Regions from separate parts of the Streptomyces sp. NPDC001381 genome, predicted to be linked through region 1. Evidence: riboswitches for the same ligand, from Rfam matches in the RefSeq annotation. Region 1 holds a riboswitch; each other region holds the start of a gene.

Region 1 (7,378 bases):
GCGGTGGGCGGGGACCCCGTCGAGCTCCTTGAGGTCTTCGGGGAACGCCCGGTTCACGGCGAACAGGGGTCCGGTGAAGCCGGCCTGCCGGAGGTTGCCGAGGACGCTGCGGCCGACGCCGCCGGGGGCGCGTCCGGTGCCGATCACGGCGACGGAGCCGGGCGCCAGCAGGCGCCGTACGGAGTGGGACTCGGCGCGCTGTTCCCGCGCGCGCTGCACGGCCAGGGAGCGTTCGGTGGGTTCGAGGTCGAACTCCAGGCGGACGACGCCGTCCTCGAAGCTGCGCTGCTGGGTGTAGCCGGCGTCCGTGAACACCTTGATCATCTTGTTGTTGGCGGGGAGCACCTCGGCGGCGAACCGGCGGATGCCGCGCTCGCGCGCGACGGCCGCGATGTGTTCGAGGAGGGCGGAGGCGACGCCGCGCCCCTGGTGGGCGTCCTGGACGAGGAAGGCGACCTCGGCCTCGTCGGCGGGCGCGGAGGCGGCCATGCCGTCGGCGCCAATGCGGTCGTAGCGTACGGTTGCGATGAACTCGCCGCCGACCGTGGCCGCGAGTCCCACCCTGTCCACAAAGTCGTGGTGCGTGAAGCGGTGGACGTCCTTGGCGGACAGTCGCGGGTAGGGCGCGAAGAAGCGGTAGTACTTCGACTCGTCCGACACCTGCTCGTAGAAGCTGACCAGGCGCTCGGCGTCATCGACGGTGATGGGGCGGATGCGCGCGGTGCCGCCGTCGCGCAGCACCACGTCGGCCTCCCAGTGGGCGGGGTACTCGTGCCGGTCCGAGGCGCTCTGCATGGGGCCCAGAGTACGGCTCGCGTCCGACAACGGCGCGAGGCAGTCTGTGGGAGGACGGTCGCCGGATCGAGGCCGCGATCCGGCGACCGCCCGAGGGACGGCCGTTCGACCCGTTCCTCCCACGCTTCACGTGTGGAACACTGGTCTAGACAACCTGAACACCGAAGGGCAGCAACACATGGCTGAGCGCCGCGTCAACGTCGGCTGGGCCGAGGGCCTCCACGCCCGCCCCGCCTCCATCTTCGTCCGAGCCGCCACGGCCGCAGGCGTCCCGGTGACGATCGCCAAGGCTGACGGCAACCCCGTCAACGCGGCCTCCATGCTGGCCGTCCTCGGCCTCGGCGCCCAGGGGGGCGAGGAGATCGTCCTCGCCTCCGACGCCGAGGGTGCGGACGCCGCCCTCGACCGGCTGGCGAAGCTGGTCGCCGAGGGTCTCGAGGAACTCCCCGAGACCGTCTGAGTCACGCGCGAAGCCGCGTCACCCTCTCGGGTGGCGCGGCTTCGCCGTTTCTCGCACGGATTTTCGCGGCACCCCTGTGGAATTACCGGCGGCATAACCGGAAACCCGCCCCCGGGCACACGAAGAGCGCGCCACCGAGAATTCCGGGCGCGCACGGAAAAGGGCAGCGGAAATACCTCTCCGCCGAATATCCCTTCTTTGTATACGGCCCCCGTGTTAATGCCGCAGCCCCGTCATGTTTACGGGAGGTTGCGAAGTCCTCACACGGTCCGCGCGGTCCGCTCCGCCGGAGAAACGCAGCCGGTGCGCCGCCGTCGCCCGCTCGGTGTGCAGGGCCGTGACCGTCCGCGCGCGCTCCTGGTCGCCGCGCGCCACCGCGTCCACGATGGCGCCGTGTTCGGCCCAGGACTCCGCGGGGTTGGCCGGCGCCTCCACGGCGTACATCCAGGCGATCTTGTGGCGCAGCTGGGTGAGCATCGACGTCAGGGCCTGGCTTCCGGAGGCCTGGGCGAGCGTCTCGTGGAACCAGCCGCCCAGGGAGCGCAGATCCTCGCTGTTGCCCCTCCTGGCCCGCTCCTGGCCCAGCCGGACCAGACCGCGCAGCACCTTCAGATGGGCCTCGGTGCGGCGCTGGGCGGCCCGCGCGGCGCCGAGCGGCTCCAGGAGCATGCGCATCTCCAGCAGGTCGGCCGCCTCCTGCTCGGTCGGCTCCGCGACGCACGCGCCCGCGTGCCGCCGGGTGACGACGAACCCCTCGGCCTCCAGGGTGCGCAGTGCCTCCCGGACGGGGACGCGGGAAACTCCGTAGCGGCGGGCGAGGAGTTCCTCGGTGAGGCGGCTGCCACGCTCGTAGACACCCGCGACGATGTCGTCCCGGATGGCCGTGCACACCGAGTGCGCCGGAATACGCATGACCGACCTCCGCCTTAATCCCCGTGAAACGTCGACGATTGACGTGTGTTCCGTGACTCTATTGCAATGAGCCGGAATTTCCGATGGCGGACCGGAATCCAGGGATATTTTTTGGACAGCGGGGGGTCGTAAACGGCGAAAGCCCCGGCCGCGCGGGCCGGGGCTGGACGGTCTGTCGCCGTGTGTCGTCAGACGTTCACGCCGTGCTTGCGGAGGTAGGCGACCGGGTCGATGTCCGAGCCGTACTCCGCCGTGGTGCGGGCCTCGAAGTGCAGATGCGGGCCGGTGACGTTGCCGGTCGCGCCGGACAGGCCGATCTGCTGCCCGGGGGTGACCTGCTGCCCCACGGAGACCCCGATGGAGGACAGGTGACCGTACTGGGTGTAGGTGCCGTCGTTCATCTTGATGACGACCTGGTTGCCGTACGCCCCGCCCCAGCCCGCCTCGACGACGGTGCCCAGGCCGACCGCGTGCACGGGCGTGCCGCTGGCGGCGTGGAAGTCGATGCCGGTGTGGCTGCCGGAGGACCACAGCGAACTGCCGGCCTGGTAGCCGGTGGAGACGTAGGAACCGGTGATCGGCAGCACGAAGGCGTTCAGGCGCTTGCGCTCGGCCTCGCGGGCGGCGCGCACACGTGCCTCGCGCTCCTCCGCGGCCTTCTTGGCGGCGGCCACGCGTGCGGCCTCCTCGAAGGCGGCCTTCTTCTGGACGGCGACCTGGTCGTCGATCTGTTCGGCGACGGACTCGCCGGCGGTGACGACGGGGATCAGTCCCGTCTCCTCGGGCGTGGGCTCGGCGGCGAAGGCCGGGGCGGAGGCGACGGTGGCCATGACACCGGTGGTGGTGAGCGCCGCGACGCTCGCCGCGCGCGCGGTGGTGCGCTGCATCCGGCTGGGGCGACGGTGCTTGCCGGTGGCGCAGGTGAACGCCATGAAGTCGAGCGGTCCTTTCCTTCCTTCTCGCCTACCGGGTTAGCTGACGGGTTCGGAGCAGGAAGGTCTCCTACGGGCCCCCTCGCGTTCGCGCGGGCGTCCGATTCACCCCAGGGACTTCATGGGTCCCCGGCTCCCCTGGCTCGCGCCGTACGGGGACTCGGCGATGACTGTCCGGTGCCGCGGGTGCGGCGCACTGCCTGACGAACAGCCCGCATGAAGCTATGCGGCGCCGCTTTCAATCCTCAAACGGATCAGGGTTTTTGTAGCGCATCCCACAGTGCAGACAGGCAACCTCTGCCTCAATTCGGACATCTTGCGGCCCTGGCGGCCGTCGCCGTCCGCCAGGGCCCGTACGCGCGTGTGCCGTTGGCCTCGGCGGCCGCGGGCCCGGTCGTCCCTACTCCGCCGGGACGACCTTCACCTCGCCGATGCCGAGCGCCTCGACGGCCTCCTTGATCTGGGCGGCGTCACCGACGAGGACGGTCACCAGACGGTCCACCGGGAAGGCGCTCACGGCCGCGGCGGTGGCCTCGACCGTGCCGGTCGCGGCGAGCTGCTGGTACAGCGTGGCCTGGTAGTCGTCCGGCAGATGCTGCTCCACCTGGTCGGCCAGGGTGCTCGCGACGGCCGCGGCGGTCTCGTACTTCAGCGGCGCCACGCCCACCAGGTTCTGCACGGCGACATCGCGCTCGGCGTCCGTCAGACCCTCGGCGGCGAGGGTGCGCAGCACCTTCCACAGATCGTCCAGGGCGGGACCGGTGTTCGGCGTGTCGACGGAGCCGCTGATGGCCAGCATCGCGGCGCCCGAACCGTCCGGCGCGGACCGGAGCACCTGCCCGAAGGCGCGCACCCCGTACGTGTAGCCCTTCTCCTCGCGCAGGACGCGGTCCAGGCGGGAGGTGAGGGTGCCGCCGAGGCAGTACGTGCCGAGCACCTGCGCGGGCCACACGCGCGCGTGCCGGTCGGCGCCGATACGGCCGATGAGCAGCTGCGTCTGGACGGCGCCGGGGCGGTCCACGATGACCACACGGCCGGTGTCGTCGGCGGTCACCGGCGGGACGGGCCGCGGCTGGGCCGAGGAGCCCGTCCAGGCGCCCAGGGTGTCGCCGAGGAGCGCGGCCAGGTCGACGCCCGTCAGGTCGCCGACGACCACCGCGGTGGCCGTGGCCGGCCGGACGTGCCTCTCGTAGAAGGCCCGTACGGCAGCGGAGTCGATCTTCTCGACGGTGTCCGCGGTGCCCTGGCGGGGGCGCGACATGCGCGCGCTCGCCGGGAAGAGCTCCTTGGAGAGCTCCTTGGCGGCACGGCGGGAGGGATTGGCCAGCTCGTGCGGGATCTCGTCCAGACGGTTGCGGACGAGGCGCTCGACCTCGCTGTCGGCGAACGCGGGCGCGCGCAGGGCGTCGGCGATCAGGCCGAGCGCCTTGGGCAGGCGGGAGGCGGGCACCTCCAGGCTGAGGCGGACACCGGGGTGGTCGGCGTGCGCGTCGAGGGTGGCTCCGCAGCGCTCCAGCTCGGCGGCGAACTCCTCCGCCGAGTGCTTGTCGGTGCCCTCGGAGAAGGCGCGCGCCATGATCGTGGCGACGCCGTCCAGGCCGGCCGGTTCGGCGTCCAGGGGCGCGTCGAGGAGGACCTCGACGGCGACGACCTGCTGGCCGGGGCGGTGGCAGTGCAGAACGGTCAGGCCGTTGTCCAGCGTCGCGCGCTCGGGTGCGGGGAACGCCCACGGCTTGGCCTCGCCCGCCCTGGGCTGGGGGTGGAAGTCCATCGTGGCGAGCTCGGTCACTGGGCCGCCTCCTCGTTCTCGTCCTGGTCGGCGGGGGCTTCGGGGGCGGTCGGCTCGTAGACGAGCACCGCGCGGTTGTCGGGGCGCAGGCGGGCCTTGGCGACCTCCCGCACCTCCTCGGGCGTCACGTCCAGCACGCGCTGGACGGCGGTGAGCGCGAGCTGCGGGTCGCCGAACAGGACGGCGAACCGGCACAGTTCGTCGGCACGGCCGGCGACGGTGCCGAGCCGGTCGAGCCACTCCCGCTCCAACTGCGCCTGAGCGCGCTCCATTTCCTCGGCGGTCGGGCCCTCCTCGGCGAACCGGGCGAGCTCCTCGTCGATGGCCGCCTCGATGACGGGCACCTCGACGTCCCCGGACGTCTTCACGTCCAGCCAGCCCAGGGAGGGCGCCCCGGCGAGCCGCAGCAGCCCGAAGCCGGCCGCGACGGCCGTACGGTCGCGGCGCACCAGCCGGTTGTAGAGGCGGGAGGACTCGCCGCCGCCGAGGACGGTGAGCGCCAGGTCGACCGCGTCGCACGCGCGCGTGCCGTCGTTCGGCAGGCGGTAGGCGGCCATCAGGGCGCGGGCCGGGACCTCCTCCTCGACGACCTCGCGCAGCTGCTCGCCGATGACCTCGGGCAGGGAGCCGTCGCGCGGCTCGGGCTTGCCGTCGTGGCCGGGGATGGAACCGAAGTACTTCTCGATCCAGGCGAGCGTCTGCTCGGGGTCGATGTCGCCGACGACCGACAGGACGGCGTTGTTGGGCGCGTAGTACGTGCGGAAGAACGCGCGCGCGTCCTCCAGGGTCGCCGCGTCCAGGTCGGCCATCGAACCGATCGGCGTGTGGTGGTAGGGGTGGCCCTCCGGGTAGGCGAGGGCGGTGAGCTTCTCGAAGGCGGTGCCGTACGGAACGTTGTCGTAGCGCTGGCGGCGCTCGTTCTTCACCACGTCGCGCTGGTTCTCCATGGACTCGTCGTCCAGGGCGGCCAGCAGGGAGCCCATGCGGTCGGCCTCCAGCCAGAGGGCGAGCTCCAGCTGGTGGGCCGGCATGGTCTCGAAGTAGTTGGTGCGCTCGAAGCTGGTGGTGCCGTTGAGGGAGCCTCCGGCGCCCTGGACCAGCTCGAAGTGGCCGTTGCCCTTGACCTGGGCGGAGCCCTGGAACATGAGGTGCTCGAAAAGGTGAGCCAGGCCGGTACGGCCCTTGACTTCGTGGCGCGAGCCGACGTCGTACCAGAGGCACACCGCCGCGACGGGGGTCAGGTGGTCCTCGGAGAGCACCACGCGCAGGCCGTTGGCCAGGCGGTGCTCGGTCGCTGTCAGGCCCCCGGAGCCTGCCTGGGCTGTGGCCGTGTGACCCATGGGCATGTACGTCCTTCCGATCGCGGACGCGGTCGTGGAAACCGCGCGTTTCCTGCCGGTCCTGTCACTGTATGCAAGCGTGCGGTCGGTCGGCGAAGTTCCCGGAGGCCGTACGCCGAGAGCGAGAAACCGGGAGCGGGGACGCGGGCGGTGATGGCGTACCCTGCGGGCAATCATGGGAGGCGGCCCCCCGCACCGGGCCGGCAGCCCTCACGGACCGCCTGCCCTCCGGGCCCGGCGGTCGAAACCGGGTCCTGAGCCCGGCCTGTCAGTGCCACGGTCCACAATGGTCCGCGTCAGATACCGTCCCACGCTTGAGCAAGGAGCCGGCAGCGATGGCCCGCCGCAGCACGAAGACCCCGCCGCCCGACGACTCGTACGAGGAGCGGATCCTCGACATCGACGTCGTCGACGAGATGCAGGGCTCCTTCCTCGAGTACGCGTACTCGGTCATCTACTCCCGAGCCCTGCCCGACGCCCGCGACGGTCTCAAGCCGGTGCACCGCCGCATCGTCTACCAGATGAACGAGATGGGGCTGCGCCCCGACCGCGGCTATGTGAAGTGCGCGCGCGTGGTCGGCGAGGTCATGGGCAAGCTGCACCCGCACGGCGACGCGTCGATCTACGACGCCCTGGTGCGCATGGCGCAGCCCTTCTCCATGCGCGTGCCGCTGGTCGACGGCCACGGCAACTTCGGTTCGCTGGGCAACGACGACCCGCCGGCCGCCATGCGGTACACCGAGTGCCGGCAGGCCGCGGCGACGAGCCTGATGACGGAGTCGATCGACGAGGACACCGTCGACTTCGCGCCGAACTACGACGGCCAGGAGCGGGAGCCGGTGGCGCTGCCCGCCGCCTTCCCGAACCTGCTGGTCAACGGCGCGTCCGGGATCGCCGTCGGTATGGCCACGAACATGCCGCCGCACAACCTCGGCGAGGTCATCGCGGCCGCCCGCCACCTGATCCGCCACCCGAACGCGGATCTGGAAGCCCTGATGAAGTACGTCCCGGGCCCCGACCTGCCCACCGGCGGCCGGATCGTCGGCCTCTCCGGCATCCGGGACGCGTACGAGTCGGGCCGCGGCACGTTCAAGATCCGTGCCACGGTCTCGGTGGAGACGGTGACGGCCCGCCGCAAGGGCCTGGTCGT
Region 2 (7,378 bases), on a different contig from region 1:
GTCGCTCAGGTCGGAGTCGAGCAGCTCGCACAGCGCGACGTCCTCGGGCAGGGCCTGCTGGGCCGCGCGCTCGCGCAGCCGCAGCACCGGAAGCGTGGGGACGCCCTCGCGCAGGTCCGTGCCCGGCGTCTTGCCCGACTCGTGGGAGTCGGAGGCGATGTCGAGGACGTCGTCGGCGAGCTGGAAGGCGACGCCGAGCCGCTCCCCGTACTGGGTCAGCACGTCCACGACGGTCTCGTCGGCGCCCGACATCATCGCGCCGAAGCGGCAGGAGACCGCCACCAGGGAGCCGGTCTTGCCGCCGAGGACGTCGAGGTAGTGCTCGACCGGGTCACGGCCGTCGACCGGGCCGGCCGTCTCCAGGATCTGGCCGGTGACCAGCCGCTCGAACGCCTCCGCCTGCACCCGCACCGCCTCCGGGCCGAGGTCGGCCAGGATGTGCGAGGCGCGCGCGAAGAGGAAGTCGCCGGTGAGGACGGCGAGCGAGTTGCCCCAGCGGGCGTTCGCGCTGGGCACCCCGCGCCGCACGGCGGCCTCGTCCATGACGTCGTCGTGGTAGAGGGTGGCCAGATGGGTGAGCTCCACCACGACGGCCGAGGGGACGATACCCGGCGCGTAGGGGTCGCCGAAGCGCGCCGCGAGCATCACGAGCAGCGGCCGGAACCGCTTCCCGCCGGCCCGCAGCAGGTGCTGGGCGGCCTCGGTGATGAACGGCACCTCACTCTTGGTGGCCTCGAGCAAGCCTTCCTCGACAGCCGCCAGTCCGGCCTGGACATCGGCTTCCAGAGCCTGGTCCCGCACGCTCAGCCCAAACGGCTCGACGACGGTCACGAGGGGTCTCCTGTCTGCTGGTGTCTACTGGCGACTACGCGGTTTGTCGATAGGTCTCTGCGCTCACTCAAGTCAGCGTATCCGGTCATGTTTCGATCACCGCGAGCCCCCACGGTTACAGCCTGGCCGTATAAGGGTCCCCCCTCGGCATCGGCCCCTTAATAACCCGTTGAGGCTATTGCCCGATTAGCCCCTCTTGTGGACGCCGGTGAGTTGGCTCACTCCCCCGGGGAACAGGTTCCCCTCCGCCGCATTCCGATTCCTCTTCCCGCTCAACCGAGTTGACGTTTGCAGCCACAAAGGATCAAGCACCTCATAGACCGCAGACCAAGGTCAATAGGGCCGAACTGTGAATCCGCCACTTGTTCCGGACATGTGCTCTCGCATACGTTCCCGGCCTGTCGGGCGGACGCCGAATCCTGCCACCGCCCCGGCACCCACCGAGAACACCAGGGCAGGAGCGGGGGAACCAGGTAAGTCGCCGCACCGGGCGGACCCGGACATGCCTATGGGCATGTTCAGGACATACCGGGACGGCTCGGGGTGAAGCCGAGTCCGCGAGGACCCGGCCGGGCAGCTCCCGCCCGAACCCGACAGCTCACCTCGCAGGCGACGGAGAGGAACTTCGCCATGCCCGCTCAGCCCCGCCGCCTCGCCCGCAAGCTCGCCGTCGCCGCCACCGGCGTCACCGTGCTCGCCCTCCCGCTCTTCGGCGCGACCACCGCCTCCGCGGCGACCCCGACCGTGGCCACCGCCACCAGCCTCGGCTACGCCAACAACCTCGACGGCTGGATCCGCGCGTCGCTCCAGGTCATGGCGCAGCACGGGATCCCGGGCACCTACAACGGCATCTACCGCAACGTGCTGCGCGAGTCCTCGGGCAACCCGTCCGCCATCAACCTGTGGGACTCCAACGCGGCCGCCGGCACCCCGTCCAAGGGCCTGCTGCAGATCATCGACCCGACCTTCAACGCGTACCACGTGTCCGGCACCTCCTGGGACCCGTACGACCCGGTCGCGAACATCACCGCCTCCTGCAACTACGCGGCCGCGCGGTACGGCTCGATCGACAACGTGTTCGGCGCGTACTGAGCCGGGCCCACCGGGCCTAGGCCCAGAGACGTTCGAGGACGACGGCGACGCCGTCGTCCTCGTTCGACGTCGTCACCTCGTCGGCCACCGCCTTGAGCTCCGGGTGGGCGTTGGCCATCGCGACACCCCGGGCGGCCCAGTCGAACATCGGGATGTCGTTGGGCATGTCCCCGAAGGCCAGGGTGTCCTCGGGCCGCAGACCCAGGTGGTCCGCGGCCAGGGCCAGCCCGGTCGCCTTGGTGACCCCGCACGGCTGCAGCTCCACCGTCCCCGGCCCCGACATGGTGACGGTGGCGAGCGAGCCGGCCACCGCCCGGGCCGTCGCCGCCAACTCGTCGTCGGACAGGGTGGGGTGGCGCAGCAGCACCTTGCTGATCGGCTCGCACCACAGGTCGCGGCGCCGCTCCACGCGCAGGGCGGGCAGGGTCGGGTGCGGCATCCGGTAGCCCGGCTCGATGAGCGTCAGCCCGTCGACGCCGTCCTGGTCCACGGCCGCGTACACCGGCCCGACCTCGGCCTCGATCTTCTCCAGGGCGGTCTCGGCGAGTTCCCGGTCCAGGGTGACCGACCACAGCAGGCGGTCCGCGGCGGCGTCGTACAGCTGCGCGCCCTGTCCGCACACCGCGAGCCCTCTGCTGTGCAGGCGGTCGAGCAACGGGCTCACACGGGGCGCGGGGCGGCCGGTCACCACCAGGTGGCGCGCGCCGGCGGCCGCCACCCGCGCGAGCGCGTCGAGCGACCGGTCGGAGAAGGTGTCGTCGCCGCGCAGCAGCGTTCCGTCCAGGTCCGTGGCGATGAGGGAATACGCGATGCGCTCGGCATATGCGGTGGGTGCGGCCATGATCAGAGAATACGGATCCCGCACCCGCCGGACTCGACGTGAACCGGACCAGGACGGAGTCCGGCCCTCTTGTGTCAACTCCCCTTCTTTTGTTGACCGATCGCTGTTGATGACCGGGATGGTGGGGATCGGAGCGGCGGGAAACGACGGGAAAGGGCCGGGAGCGGCCGGAAACTGCGGGAAACGACGGGAAACGGGTTTCCGCCGTATCGCCGGGTAGCGACCGGTTGAGGGCCTCTGCACCGGTTGGCAACAACATGCTCCGCTCCCTACCGCGCGCCCGGTCTGGGACGGTACCGTCCATGTGTCCAGGGGGGACTTGATCGGGGGGTCAGGTTGAGCAGTGGGCGTATCCGTGTGCTGAGGCCGGCTGATCTCGGCGAGGGGGAGCGGGAGCGGTGGCGCGCACTGCGCGCCGCGTCGACAGCGCCGCGCAACCCGTTCATGGAACCGGAGTTCACCGACGCCGTGGGCCGCGTGCGGCCACACGCACGGGTGGCGGTGGTGTACGAGGGGCGCGAGCCGGTCGGCTTCCTGCCCCATGAGCGGGGCCGGCTCGGCCGGGGCCAGGCCCTCGCGTACGGCGTCTCGGACGCGCAGGGTGCCGTACTGGCCCCGGGCCTCGGGCTGAACGCCGACGAACTGATGCGGGCCGCTTCCCTGTCCAGCTTCGCCTTCGACAACCTGGAGGCGGAACAGGGGCTGCTCCTGCCGCACGCGGCCGCGGAGTACACGTCCTACGTGATCGACGTGGAGAAGGGCTACGAGACGTACGAGTCCGTCCTGCGGGCCCAGTCGCCGAAGTTCCTGAAGACCACCCTCGCCAAGGAGCGCAGGCTCGGCCGCCAGGTCGGCGCGCTGCGGTTCGTGTTCGACGAACGCGACCCGGCCGCGCTGCGCACCCTCATGGCCTGGAAGTCGGCGCAGTACCGCAGGACCGGCCGCCGGGACCGGTTCGCACAGGACTGGATCACCCGGCTCGTGCACATCCTGCACGAGACGCGCGCGCCGGAGTGCTCCGGCACGCTGTCCGTCCTCTACGCCGGCGGCAGGCCGGTCGCCGCCCACTTCGGGCTGCGCTCGGCGACCGTCCTGGCCTGCTGGTTCCCGTCGTACGAGACGGCCTTCTCGAAGTACTCGCCGGGTCTCGTGCTGCATCTGCGGATGGCCGAGGCGGCCGCCGCCGAGGGGATCGGCCTGCTCGACCTGGGGCGGGGCGCGGCCGAGTACAAGGACTCGCTGAGGACCGGGGAGCTTCCCGTGTACGAGGGAGCGTGGACGCGTCCGGGGGTGGGCGCCGCGCTCCACTGGCTCAGCCGTGAGCCGTCCCGTCGCGCGCACCACTTCGTGCGCGGCCGGCCGAGGCTCGCCGCGCTGGCCGCACGGGCCCTGAAGAGCGCGGGCAGGCTGCGCCGTTCCTGACGACGGCTTCCGTGGCCCGACGGCCTTGACGGCTCCGACGGCTCCGACGGCTCCGACGGCTCCGACGGCCGTGACACAGGGGGAACAAGGGGGGGGTCATGTTCCGTGCGACACGTGCACAGCAGGAGATCCAGGGGTTCCTCGGCATCAGACCGGTGCAGGTCGCCGAGCTGGAGCTGGAGGACGGCGGTGGGGTGAGACCCGGTCCGGGCAGCCCGCCCGTCACGCACGGCGAGGTGTTCGTGCTGGTGCGCAGGGGCGGCCGGCCGGTGGGGACGCTGCTCGGCCACGTGCCGGAGGGCGCCGACCCGAGGACGGTCCTCGCCGGGGCGGCCGCCCGACTGGCGGCGGCGCCCGCTCCCGCGGTCCGCGGTTCGGCCGTGGTGCCGGCCACCGTCGTCGTCGCCACCCGCGAGCGCCCCGAGCAGCTCGCCCGCGCCCTCGACTCCCTCCTCGCCCAGGACCACCCGGACTTCGAGATCGTCGTCGTCGACAACGCGCCCGTGACGGACGCGACCCGGGACCTGGTGACGCGCAAGTACGGCGAGCGCGTGCGGTACCTGACCGAGCCGGTGCCCGGTCTCGCCGTCGCGCACAACAAGGGCGTCGAGGCCGCGCGGGGCGGGGTGGTCGCCTTCACCGACGACGACGTCGTGACCGACCCGCGCTGGCTCACCGAACTCACCGCGCCCTTCGCCGCCGACCCGGGCCTCGGCTGCGTCACCGGCCTGATCCTTCCGGCCCGGCTGCGCACGCCGGCCCAGGTCCTCCTGGAGAGCCACGGCGGCTTCGCGAAAGGCTTCGCGCCGCGCACGTACGACCCCGCCGAACCGCCCGCCGACGAGCCGCTGTTCCCGTTCACCGCGGGCCGCTTCGGCTCCGGCGCCAGCATGGCCTTCCGTACGGACGTCCTGCGCGCGGTCGGCGGCTTCGACCCGGCGACCGGCGCGGGCACGCCCGCCCGGGGCGGCGACGACCTCTACGGGTTCGTGCGCGTCCTCGCCCAGGGCCACCGGCTGCACTACACCCCGTACGCCCTGGTCTGGCACCACCACCGGGAGACCTGGCGCGACCTGGAGACCCAGGCGTACGGCTACGGCGCCGGCCTCACCGCCTGCCTCACCGCCCTCCTGGTCAACCGTCCCGGCCTGCTCCCGGCGTTCCTGGCCCGGCTGCCCCGGGGGCTGGCGTACGCGCGGACCCTGACCGCGAGCCGGGAGGCCGGGCCGGCGGCGGACGGCGCGCCCGGCGCCCACGACGACCGCACGCACGCCTGGCCCGCCCGGCTGTCCCGTCTCCAGCGCCGGGGCATGCTGTACGGCCCACTCGGCTATCTACGGGCCCGACGCGCACTGCGGGGGGTCACACGATGACGGCGGGGGCGCAGAGAGACGAGAAGACGCACGGCGCCGCCGGCGCCGGCGGCGGCACCAGGGGCGAGGGGATCGATGACGGCCATCGGAGCGGCGGAGCCGGCGGCGGCAGCCGGGGCGGCGAGGTCGGCGGTGGATGCCCGGGCGGCGGGGTCGATGGCGGCCACCGGAGCGGCGGAGCCGGCGGCGGCAGCAGCCGGAGCGGCGGAGCCGACGGTGGCCCGGGCGGCGGAGCTGACGGTGGCCCCGGCGGGAGCCTCGGTGGCGGCAGCCGGAACGGCGAGGCCGGCGGGGGCCGGCGGAGCGGTGGGGCTGGTGGTGGCCTCGGTGGGGGTGGCCGGGGTGGTGGAGGGGGGCTCGGCGGGATCCCGGTGTTCCTGTATCACGCCGTGATGGAGGAGCCGCCGGAGTGGATCGCCGAGTTCACCGTCAGCCCGAAGCAGTTCGGCGCGCACCTGGACGCCGTCGTCGGCAGCGGCCGTACGCCCGTCACGATCAGCGCGCTCGCCGACCACCTCGCCGGGCGGGCGCCACTGCCGCCCCGGCCGGTGCTGCTCACGTTCGACGACGGGTTCGCCGACCTGCCCGGTCCGACGGCCGAGGCGCTGGCCGGGCGGGGACTGCCCGCCACCGCCTACCTGACCACCGGCGCCCTCACGGCGGGCGGGCGCAGTCTGCTGCCGCCCGCGCCGATGATGACGCTGGCGCAGGCGGCACGGCTGGAGCAGTACGGCATGGAGGTCGGCAGTCACACCGTCACCCATGCCCAGCTGGACACCCTCGGGCCCCGGGCGCTCGCGCAGGAACTGCGGGCGTCGCGCGCGGCGCTGGAGGACACCCTCGGGCACCCCGTCCGCCATCTCGCCTACCCGCACGGCTACAACAGCGGCCGGGTGCGGCGGATGGCGGCCGCCGCCGGCTACGAGACGGCCACCGCCGTGCGCCACGCGCTCAGTTCGGACCGCGACGAGCACTACCGCATCGCGCGGCTCATCGTGCGGCGGAGCCACACCGTCGCCGACGTCGAGGGCTGGCTGGCGGGACGCGGGGCGCGGGTCGCCCCGTACCGGGACGGGCCGAAGACGGTCGGCTGGCGGTGGTACCGCCGCGCCCGCGCCGTCGTACGCGGCCCGGTCTTCGCCGGCTGATCCGCCGGCGGCCGGCCCACCGAAGATCGATCTGACTGTTTTGGCATGAAAAGCAGAGGTAATTCCTATAGTTGGCCTGGGGGAGGGAGCCTCGGCATGCAGCACCATGTGTCCGTACCGAGCACGGAGAGCAGCGTGCCGCCCCCTCCCGGCGACCCACGCCCCGCCGCCGGCGGCGACCGACGCCCCTGGCGGATCGCGCGCCGCGCACCCGGCACCGGCCTGCTGACGCTGCTCCCGGCCGCCGGGCTGTGGCTGTACGCACTGCCCCGCACCGGCTTCCGGGAGATGGGCGACTACGGCCTGCTGGACCGCCTCCCGGCCACCTACTACCTGTCGTTGCTGGTCCTCACCGCGGGCTTCGTCCTCAGTCTGCGACGGGCGGGCACCGCGCCGTGGTGGCCCGCCGCGCACTGCGTCGCGCTGCTGTTCGCGCTCAAGGCGCCCCCGGCGATCCTGTACGACGCGGTGCGCTACCCGTGGGCGTCCAAGCACGACGCCGTCGTCGACACGCTGCTCGCCAACGGTGAGCTGCGGCCCGGCGCGGCGCTGTCGGGCAACATGTCCGCGTACGACCAGTGGCCCGGCTTCTTCACGCTCGACGCGGGTCTGGTGCGCGCCTTCGGCGTGGAGAGCGCCGCCGCGTACGCCAACTGGGCGCCGGTCGTCTT
Region 3 (7,378 bases), on a different contig from region 1:
GGAGGAGGTGACGGGGCTCGCGCGCGGGATGAGCCTCAAGGAGGCGCTGCACTACGACCCCCGGGCGCGCTACGTCCCCCTGGGCGGGGCCAAGGGCGGCATCGACTGCGATCCCCGCGACCCGGAGGCGTACGGGCTGCTGGTCCGTTATCTGCGGGCGGTGCGGCCGTACGTGGAGAGCTGCTGGACCACCGGCGAGGACCTGGGCCTGACCCAGGACCTGGTGGACCGGGCGGTCGCCGAGGTGGGCCTGGTCTCCTCGGTGCAGGCCGTGTACCCGCTGCTCGACGACGAGGAGGCGGCCCGCGCGCGTCTGGCGGACGCCTTCGCCGTCGAGGTGGACGGCATCGGCCTGGACGAGCTGGTCGGCGGCTGCGGGGTGGCCGAGTCGGTGCTGACCGCCCTGGACGGGGCCGGGGTGCCGTACACCGGGACGCGGGTGGCGCTGCAGGGGCTCGGCACCATGGGCGGCGCCACGGCACGCTTCCTCTCGCGCGCGGGGCTGACGGTCGTGGCCGTCGCCGACGTCAAGGGCACGATCGCCAACCCGGACGGACTCGACGTGGAGGCGCTGCTCGCCGCGCGCGACGGCCACGGCACCGTGGACCGTGCCGCGCTGCGGCCCGCCGACCGCGAACTGCCGGGCGAGGCCTGGCTGTCGGTGGACGCGGAGGTGCTGGTGCCGGCGGCGGTGTCGTACGCGATCGGCGTCGAGGAAGAGGAACGGATCACCGCCCGCTGGATCGCCGAGGCGGCCAACATGCCGGTCCTGCCGGAGGCGGAGGCGTCGCTCCACGCGCGCGGGGTGCGCGTCCTGCCGGACGTGGTGGTCAACTCCGGGACGAACGCCTGGTGGTGGTGGACACTGTTCGGCGACATCGGCGCGGACGCGGACGAGGCGTTCGCGCACACGCGCCGTGCCATGCGGGCGCTGATGGAGCTGGTCCTGGCGCGCGCCCAGGCGGACGGGACGACGCCCCGGGCCGCCGCGCACGCCCTCGCCGCGGAGCGGCTGCCGGTGATCGCGGAGCGGTTCGGACGGCACCGGTGAGGACGTCGGCGCAGGTCGCGGAGCCCGTACGGATCGGCGGGCGTCCGGCTCCTGTGTAGGGTGACGGCGTGGCGAGGGTCCGGTTGAGCGTGGCCGAGCGGCGTGAGGAGCTGCTGCGGGCCGCCATCGAGCAGATCGAGGCGCGGGGCGTGGCGGCGGTCAGGATCGCCGACGTGGCCGCGGCGCTCGGTGTGAGCAACGCGCTGGTCCTCTACCACTTCTCGACGAAGGAGAAGCTGGTCGCCGAGGCCTTCGCGTACGCCGCCGAGGGCGACCTGGCCCAGCTGCGCCGGCTGCTCGGCCGCCGGACGACCGCGCTGCGCCGGCTGCGGTCGGCGGTGCGCTGGTACGCCCCGACCGGGCAGGCCAAGGGCTGGCGGCTGTGGATCGAGGGCTGGGCGGTGTCCCTGCGCGAGCCCGCGTTGCGGGAGGTCGCCCGGGACCTCGACCGGAAGTGGAAGTCGGCGCTCACCGAGGTCATCACCGAGGGTGTGACGGCAGGCGAGTTCACCTGCCCGGACCCGACGGCGACGGCCCTGCGGCTGACGGCCCTCCTGGACGGTCTGGCCGTCCAGCTGACGTCGTACGGCGGCACGGTGTCCCGGGCCAGGGCACAGGAGTGGGTGGAAGAGACGCTGACGAGGGAACTCGGGCTGAGCACCCCGGCCCGCCCGGCGTCCGGGGTCTCCGAGTTCTCCGCGGTCTCCGGGGTCTCCGAGTTCTCCGCGGTCTCCGAGGCATCCGAGGTCGACGACGAGGGCCCCTGACGGCGGGACGGGGGTCGGGGGGCGCAGCCTCCGGGGGCGAGCACGGGAAGGGTGCGGCGGGGTGAATCCCTCCCGCCGCACCCCGCCCCTCACGCCACCGCGGCGATCCGCATCCTGATGTCCGCGGGCGACAACGCGCCCTTGGCGGTCACGTGATCCCCCGACGACTCCCCCCGCAGCCGCCGCCCGATCCACGGCACGAGATACTCCCGCGCCCACTGCACGTCGTCCCTGCGCACCTCGAGCGTCCCCCGGGGCGGCAGCGGCGGCCAGGGCTGCTCCGGGTCGGCCGGCACCTCCAGCCCGAGCACCTGCCCGGCCCGCAGCGCCACCCGCGTGTGCCCCTCCGGGGAGAGGTGCAGCCGGTCGCCGTCCCACGCCCGCCGGTCCTGCACGGACTTCAGGGACCACAGGTCGAGCACCGGACACCCGTACCGGTCCGCGATGGCCCGGACATGCCCGTTGTAGGTGGCGATCTTCCCGCGCAGATGCTTGAGCACGGGCACGCCCCGCGTGTCGAAGCCGGTCGTCACCATGACCGTGCCAGCGACGGCGGTCAGTGCGGCGATCGCGCTCTCGAAGCGCTCGGCGACCTCGTCGGGGTCGGTGCCCGGCCGGAGGATGTCGTTGCCGCCCGCGCAGAAGGACACCAGGTCCGGGGCGAGTTCGACGGCCCGCGGAAGCTGGTCCTCCATGATCTGGTCGAGCAGCTTTCCGCGCACGGCCAGGTTGGTGTACTCGAAGTCGCCTTCGGGCCGCCGGTCCGCGAGCAGCACCGCGAACCGGTCGGCCCAGCCGACGAACGCCCCGTCGGGCCCGGGGTCGCCGACGCCCTCGGTGAAGCTGTCCCCCACCGCCACGTACGACCCGATCACTGATCTGTTGTCACTCTTCGAATCGTCTGCCACGGCAGATCATGATTCACCTTCGAATGTGACCTACGCGACCGTAGGCAGGGGTTGACGGTCGGTGAGATAAGCCACTCCCGAAGAGTTCGCCCCTCAGGGAATAAGGGACCACGCCCGGAAGTTGTTGATCCGGAAGTGGCTCCAGGTCGTCCGGAAGGCGAAGTGCCCGCGGGTGTAGGGCTGCAGGTCGGCGTAGTCGAAGACCAGCCGCCCGTTGTTCCACCACCTCACCGTGGAGCCGTCGGAGACGATCCGCACGTGGTGCGGCCGGTTCGCCACGAGCAGCGGCTCGGTGTAGTCGAGGATCAGCGGGCGCACACCCGCCAGGCCCACGTAGCGGCGCAGCCGGGTCGTGGTGTTGGTGTTGGCGCCGTAGCCGACGTAGTAGGTCGTGAGCTGGTCGTACTCGGCGAGGGCGCCGCCGCGCGGGGTGGCGAAGAGGTCGTCCGGGGAGCGGACGTCGACGGCGTTCCAGAAGTTGTTGAGGTCGGAGACACGGTCGTTGGCGCCGCCCTCGGCGACGGGGGTGGCGACGTATTCGAGGACGTACGGTCCTTCGAGCGGCCGCTTGAACCAGACCGTCGCCCCGGCGGGCACGTCGATGTCCAGGATTCCGCGCGAGGCCGTGACGCTCCCGCCCCGCTCCCGTTCCACGACCCACTGGCGCAGCCCGTGGCGGAAGTCGTCGTGGGCGATCAGCCGGCGGTGGCGAGGGGTGGCGCTCGCGGGACCGGCCGGGGCCAGGGCGGCGAGGGCGGCGCCTGCGGCGAGGGCTCCCAGGGCCCGACGGGTGGTGGTCATGGCGGCGGCTCCTTCGGTGAGCATCGGCGGGACGTCTGCGGGACGTCTGGGGACGTTTGCGGGAACAAGCGGAAAGCGCTTACCCCCTACCCGTCGAGCCGCCCCGGAACCCGGAGGGCACGCCGAAGGCCGGACCCCGGGGGCGGGGGTCCGGCCTTCGGCTGCGTGTCAGGCGATCAGGCGTGTCGCGCGGGGGTCGTCGGCGCGGGTCAGCCGACGGAGACGCCGTGGGAGCGGAGGTAGGCGACCGGGTCCACGTCCGAGCCGTAGTTCGGCGTGGTGCGGATCTCGAAGTGCAGGTGCGGGCCGGTCACGTTGCCGGTCGCGCCGGAGAGGCCGACCTGCTGGCCCGCGGTCACGGTCTGACCGGCCGAGACGGAGAGCTGGGAGAGGTGGGCGTACTGGGCGTAGTAACCGTCGTTGAGCTTGATGACGACCTGGTTGCCGTACGCGCCGCCCCATCCGGCGGAGACGACCGTGCCCGCGCCGACGGCCTTGAGCGAGGTGCCGGTCGGCACGACGAAGTCGACGCCGGTGTGGTAGCCGCTGGACCACATGCCGCCGGCCACGCGGTAGCCGGTCCCGACGGTCGCGCCGGCCACCGGAAGGCTGTAACCGCTGGAAGTGCCGGCGCCGCTCTCGGCGGCCGTGGCGGTCGTCTTCGAGGAGGACGACGTCGAGGCCTTCGAGCCGGAGGACGTGGTGGAGGAGGACGACGACGTCGAGGTCTTCGACGACGAGGAGGAGGAAGCGGACGAACCGGAGGAGGACTTGGTGGTCGCGGCCTTCTTGCCGATCGACAGCTCGAGGCCGGGGTGGATCAGCGAGGGGTTGCCGCCGACCGCCTCACGGTTGTCCGCGTACAGCTTGTGCCAGCCACCGCTGACGTTCTGCTCGTCGGCGATCTTGGCGAGGTAGTCACCGGCCCGCACGGTGTAGGTCCTGGCGTGCGAAGCCGGGGACTTCCGCGACACCGGAGCGGCCTGTACGGCGTTTTCCGCGACCGATCCGGAAACGGCCTGAGCGGCCGACTGGGAAACCGACTGAGTGGTGGCCGCATGGGCGCCGGTGGCTCCCATGAGCGGGAGGGCGAGCGCGGCCCCGCCGGTTCCGGCGACGGCTATGGAACGGGTGAAACGCTGGGTCTTCGGACGGCGGTGCTTACCCTTCGCGGGCATGGCGAATTCCTCTCCGGCGCCTGCGAGGTGAGCTGTCGGGTGCGGACTGGAGATGCCCGGCCGCGCCGAGGCGCGGCTTTACCCCAAGCCTGTTCCGGAGACCGGAACAGGCGGTTCTACCTGTGGGTCCCCCGCTCCTGCCGTGACGGGTGAGTGTGCGGACTCCGGGCGGCGGCAGGATTCGGCGTCCGTCCGGATTGGACTGGAACGTAAGCGACCCAGACGCACGGGAACAAGCACAGGTTGCCCTGCTCACTCCTTTCTCTTGATCCCCTGTGAGAATTACCGGTGACGCTGCGTGCATCAGGCACGCGCATTTTCGCCCAACGTCCCTGAAAAGACATTGGATTACGTGAACATGACGGGCGACGGACGGTCACGAATATGACGCTGCTCACGTGACGCCCCTCCAGGATCCCCTATTCCAGAGCGAGTTGTAACGAAGGATCCAATTCGGACAGAACCCTCAGATCCGACGCAGACGGATAACCGTCGCATCGAGGTCACCCCGCAGCGCGATCCGCAGTCCATGGTGCAACAGCACCGCACCCCGGTGCACTTCGCCCGTTTCGCGGCATTCGTACGACGCTGCCGGGTCGAGGCCGCGCAGCCTCAGCGCGGGTACGGGCTCGCCGTACCGCTGCGCCTCCAGCCAGGCGAGGACCACGGCCTCGTCGCCGCGGACGTACTGGACGGCGCTCAGTCCGCCCGCCGGGGGACGCAGCCGGTACAGGTCGCCCTGCTGGACGAGGGGCCGGATCTCCTTGTAGAGGTCCACCCATCGCCGGGCCTCGGCGAGCTCCTCGTCGGTCCACTCGGACAGGTCCCCGCCGACCCCGAGCACCCCGGCCATCGCACTGACGAAACGGAAGCGCAGTGAGCTGACCCGCCCGTTCAGCTGGGTGTTGGGGCTGTCGGTGACCCAGGCGGCCATGACGCGCGCGGGGTGGATCTGGCTGAAGCCGTGCTGGATGGCGAGGCGGTCGAGCGGGTCGGTGTTGTCGGAGGTCCACACCTGGTCGGTGCGGCTCAGGATGCCGAGGTCGATCCGCCCGCCGCCACCCGAGCAGGACTCGAAGGCCACACCCGGGTGGGCCGCCCGCAACCGGTCCAGGAGGGCGTACAGACCGCGCACGTGGTCGACCCACAGACGCTGCGGGTAGGCGTCGTCCGGCCAGCCGGCGTCGGTGAAGCAGCGGTTGAAGTCCCACTTGACGTAGTCGATGGGCGCACTGGACAGGAGCCCGTCGAGCTGTCCCCAGAGGTACTCCTGGACGTCCTCGCGCGCGAGGTTCAGCATGAGCTGATTGCGGAACTCCGTCCGCTTTCGTCCCGGCTGGAACTGCACCCAGTCCGGGTGGGCGCGGTACAGGTCGCTGTCCGGGTTGACCATCTCGGGCTCGACCCAGATGCCGAACTGCATGCCGAGCCCGTGCACCTGGTCGGCGAGGGGCTTGAGGCCGTGGGGGAAGCGGTCCGGGTTGGGGTGCCAGTCGCCGAGTCCGGCACGGTCGCTGGTGCGGGCGCCGAACCAGCCGTCGTCGACGACGAACAGCTCGACGCCGATCTCCGCGGCACGGCGGGCGAGGGCCGCCTGCTGCTCCTCGGAGATGTCGAAGAAGGTGGCCTCCCAGGAGTTGAACAGCACCGGCCGGTCCCGCTCGGCGTCCGGGATCACATGGGCGCGCTGGTAGGCGTGCCAGGCGCGGCTGGCGCCGCCGAAGCCGCCGTCGCTCCACAGGCCGGCGAAGACGGGCGCGGTGAAGGACTCCCCCGCCGCCAGGCGCAGCAGGCCCGAGTCGTCGTGGCCGGCGCCGCCGGTGATCTGTACGCGCTCGTCCGGGAGTTGGGCGACGGCGATGCGCCAGGAGCCGGACCAGCCGAGGGCGCAGCCGTAGACCTCGCCGCGCTCCTCGGTCGCGTCGGTGTCGAGGGCGACCCAGGGCAGATACTGGTGGCCGGTGTGGCCGCGGCGGCTGCCGATGACCTTCTCACCGTAGGTGAGCGGGGCCCTCACGAGCCGGGACTCGGCGGCCCAGCGGCCGTGCAGCTGCGACAGCCGCCAGCCCTCCCGCTCGGGCAGGGTCCAGGTGGCGGAGTCGGCGCGCAGCAGCTCCAGCGGCTCCGCGCCCTCGTTGCGCAGGGTCGTCCAGCGCTCCATGACGTCGTCCCGCATCCGGTAGTGCAGGGTGATCGTCAGACCGGCGTCGCGGAAGCGCAGCCGCAGCTCGGCGCCCTCGGTCTCGTACGTCTCGAAGGTCCATTCGGTGCCGCGCCGCTCGGCGGTGCGTACGGACAGGGCGGGACGGACGAAACGGGGGCCGCCCTCCACCGGGTACTCCTCGTGGCCGTCCAGAGCCGCCTCGAAGGACGCGCGGCCCCGCAGAGGAAGGGCCGCGAGGGCCTCGGCGTCGGCGAGCGCGATCCTCGGGCCCCAGTGCAGGTGCACCAGCTCGTCGGCCTCGGTGAGATGGAGGGCGTAGCTGCTCGCGGGCCCCGAAAGGAGCCAGGTGCGGCCGTCCGCGGCGATCTCGGGCTTCACGGTCTCGGGCATCAAACCCCCACTGATTCGAACAGGTGCGATCAAGTCTCAACATCATCGGATGCGGGTGCCCCACCCGGCAATGCCTGTGGAGAAACCGTTCACCTGCAGAGACGGGGGATTTGTCCACC

What was found. A riboswitch is a leader RNA that binds a small molecule or an ion and turns the genes downstream of it on or off. The one in region 1 is predicted to bind cyclic di-AMP.
Region 2: another riboswitch for cyclic di-AMP. It lies ahead of ACFY2L_RS17800 (transglycosylase SLT domain-containing protein); the one in region 1 lies ahead of ACFY2L_RS34460 (M23 family metallopeptidase).
Region 3: another riboswitch for cyclic di-AMP. It lies ahead of ACFY2L_RS08885 (peptidoglycan DD-metalloendopeptidase family protein); the one in region 1 lies ahead of ACFY2L_RS34460 (M23 family metallopeptidase).

The regions. Positions count from the first base shown of each region.
Region 1 is NZ_JBIAWO010000012.1:121,863-129,240, reverse strand. It holds gene ACFY2L_RS34475 (GNAT family N-acetyltransferase) at 1-795, opposite strand, end outside; gene ACFY2L_RS34470 (HPr family phosphocarrier protein) at 974-1,255, shown strand; gene ACFY2L_RS34465 (GntR family transcriptional regulator) at 1,472-2,167, opposite strand; gene ACFY2L_RS34460 (M23 family metallopeptidase) at 2,356-3,099, opposite strand; cyclic di-AMP (ydaO/yuaA leader) riboswitch at 3,114-3,275, opposite strand; gene ACFY2L_RS34455 (M16 family metallopeptidase) at 3,500-4,888, opposite strand; gene ACFY2L_RS34450 (M16 family metallopeptidase) at 4,885-6,234, opposite strand; gene ACFY2L_RS34445 (DNA topoisomerase (ATP-hydrolyzing) subunit A) at 6,564-7,378, shown strand, end outside.
Region 2 is NZ_JBIAWO010000003.1:914,866-922,243, forward strand. It holds gene ACFY2L_RS17795 (polyprenyl synthetase family protein) at 1-831, opposite strand, end outside; cyclic di-AMP (ydaO/yuaA leader) riboswitch at 1,232-1,458, shown strand; gene ACFY2L_RS17800 (transglycosylase SLT domain-containing protein) at 1,462-1,923, shown strand; gene ACFY2L_RS17805 (HAD family hydrolase) at 1,940-2,764, opposite strand; gene ACFY2L_RS17810 (GNAT family N-acetyltransferase) at 3,122-4,186, shown strand; gene ACFY2L_RS17815 (glycosyltransferase) at 4,285-5,559, shown strand; gene ACFY2L_RS17820 (hypothetical protein) at 5,517-5,945, opposite strand; gene ACFY2L_RS17825 (polysaccharide deacetylase family protein) at 5,952-6,707, shown strand; gene ACFY2L_RS17830 (hypothetical protein) at 6,804-7,378, shown strand, end outside.
Region 3 is NZ_JBIAWO010000002.1:401,524-408,901, reverse strand. It holds gene ACFY2L_RS08905 (Glu/Leu/Phe/Val dehydrogenase dimerization domain-containing protein) at 1-1,051, shown strand, start outside; gene ACFY2L_RS08900 (TetR/AcrR family transcriptional regulator) at 1,120-1,818, shown strand; gene ACFY2L_RS08895 (SGNH/GDSL hydrolase family protein) at 1,908-2,693, opposite strand; gene ACFY2L_RS08890 (DUF6250 domain-containing protein) at 2,820-3,527, opposite strand; gene ACFY2L_RS08885 (peptidoglycan DD-metalloendopeptidase family protein) at 3,737-4,705, opposite strand; cyclic di-AMP (ydaO/yuaA leader) riboswitch at 4,710-4,867, opposite strand; gene ACFY2L_RS08880 (alpha-galactosidase) at 5,172-7,259, opposite strand.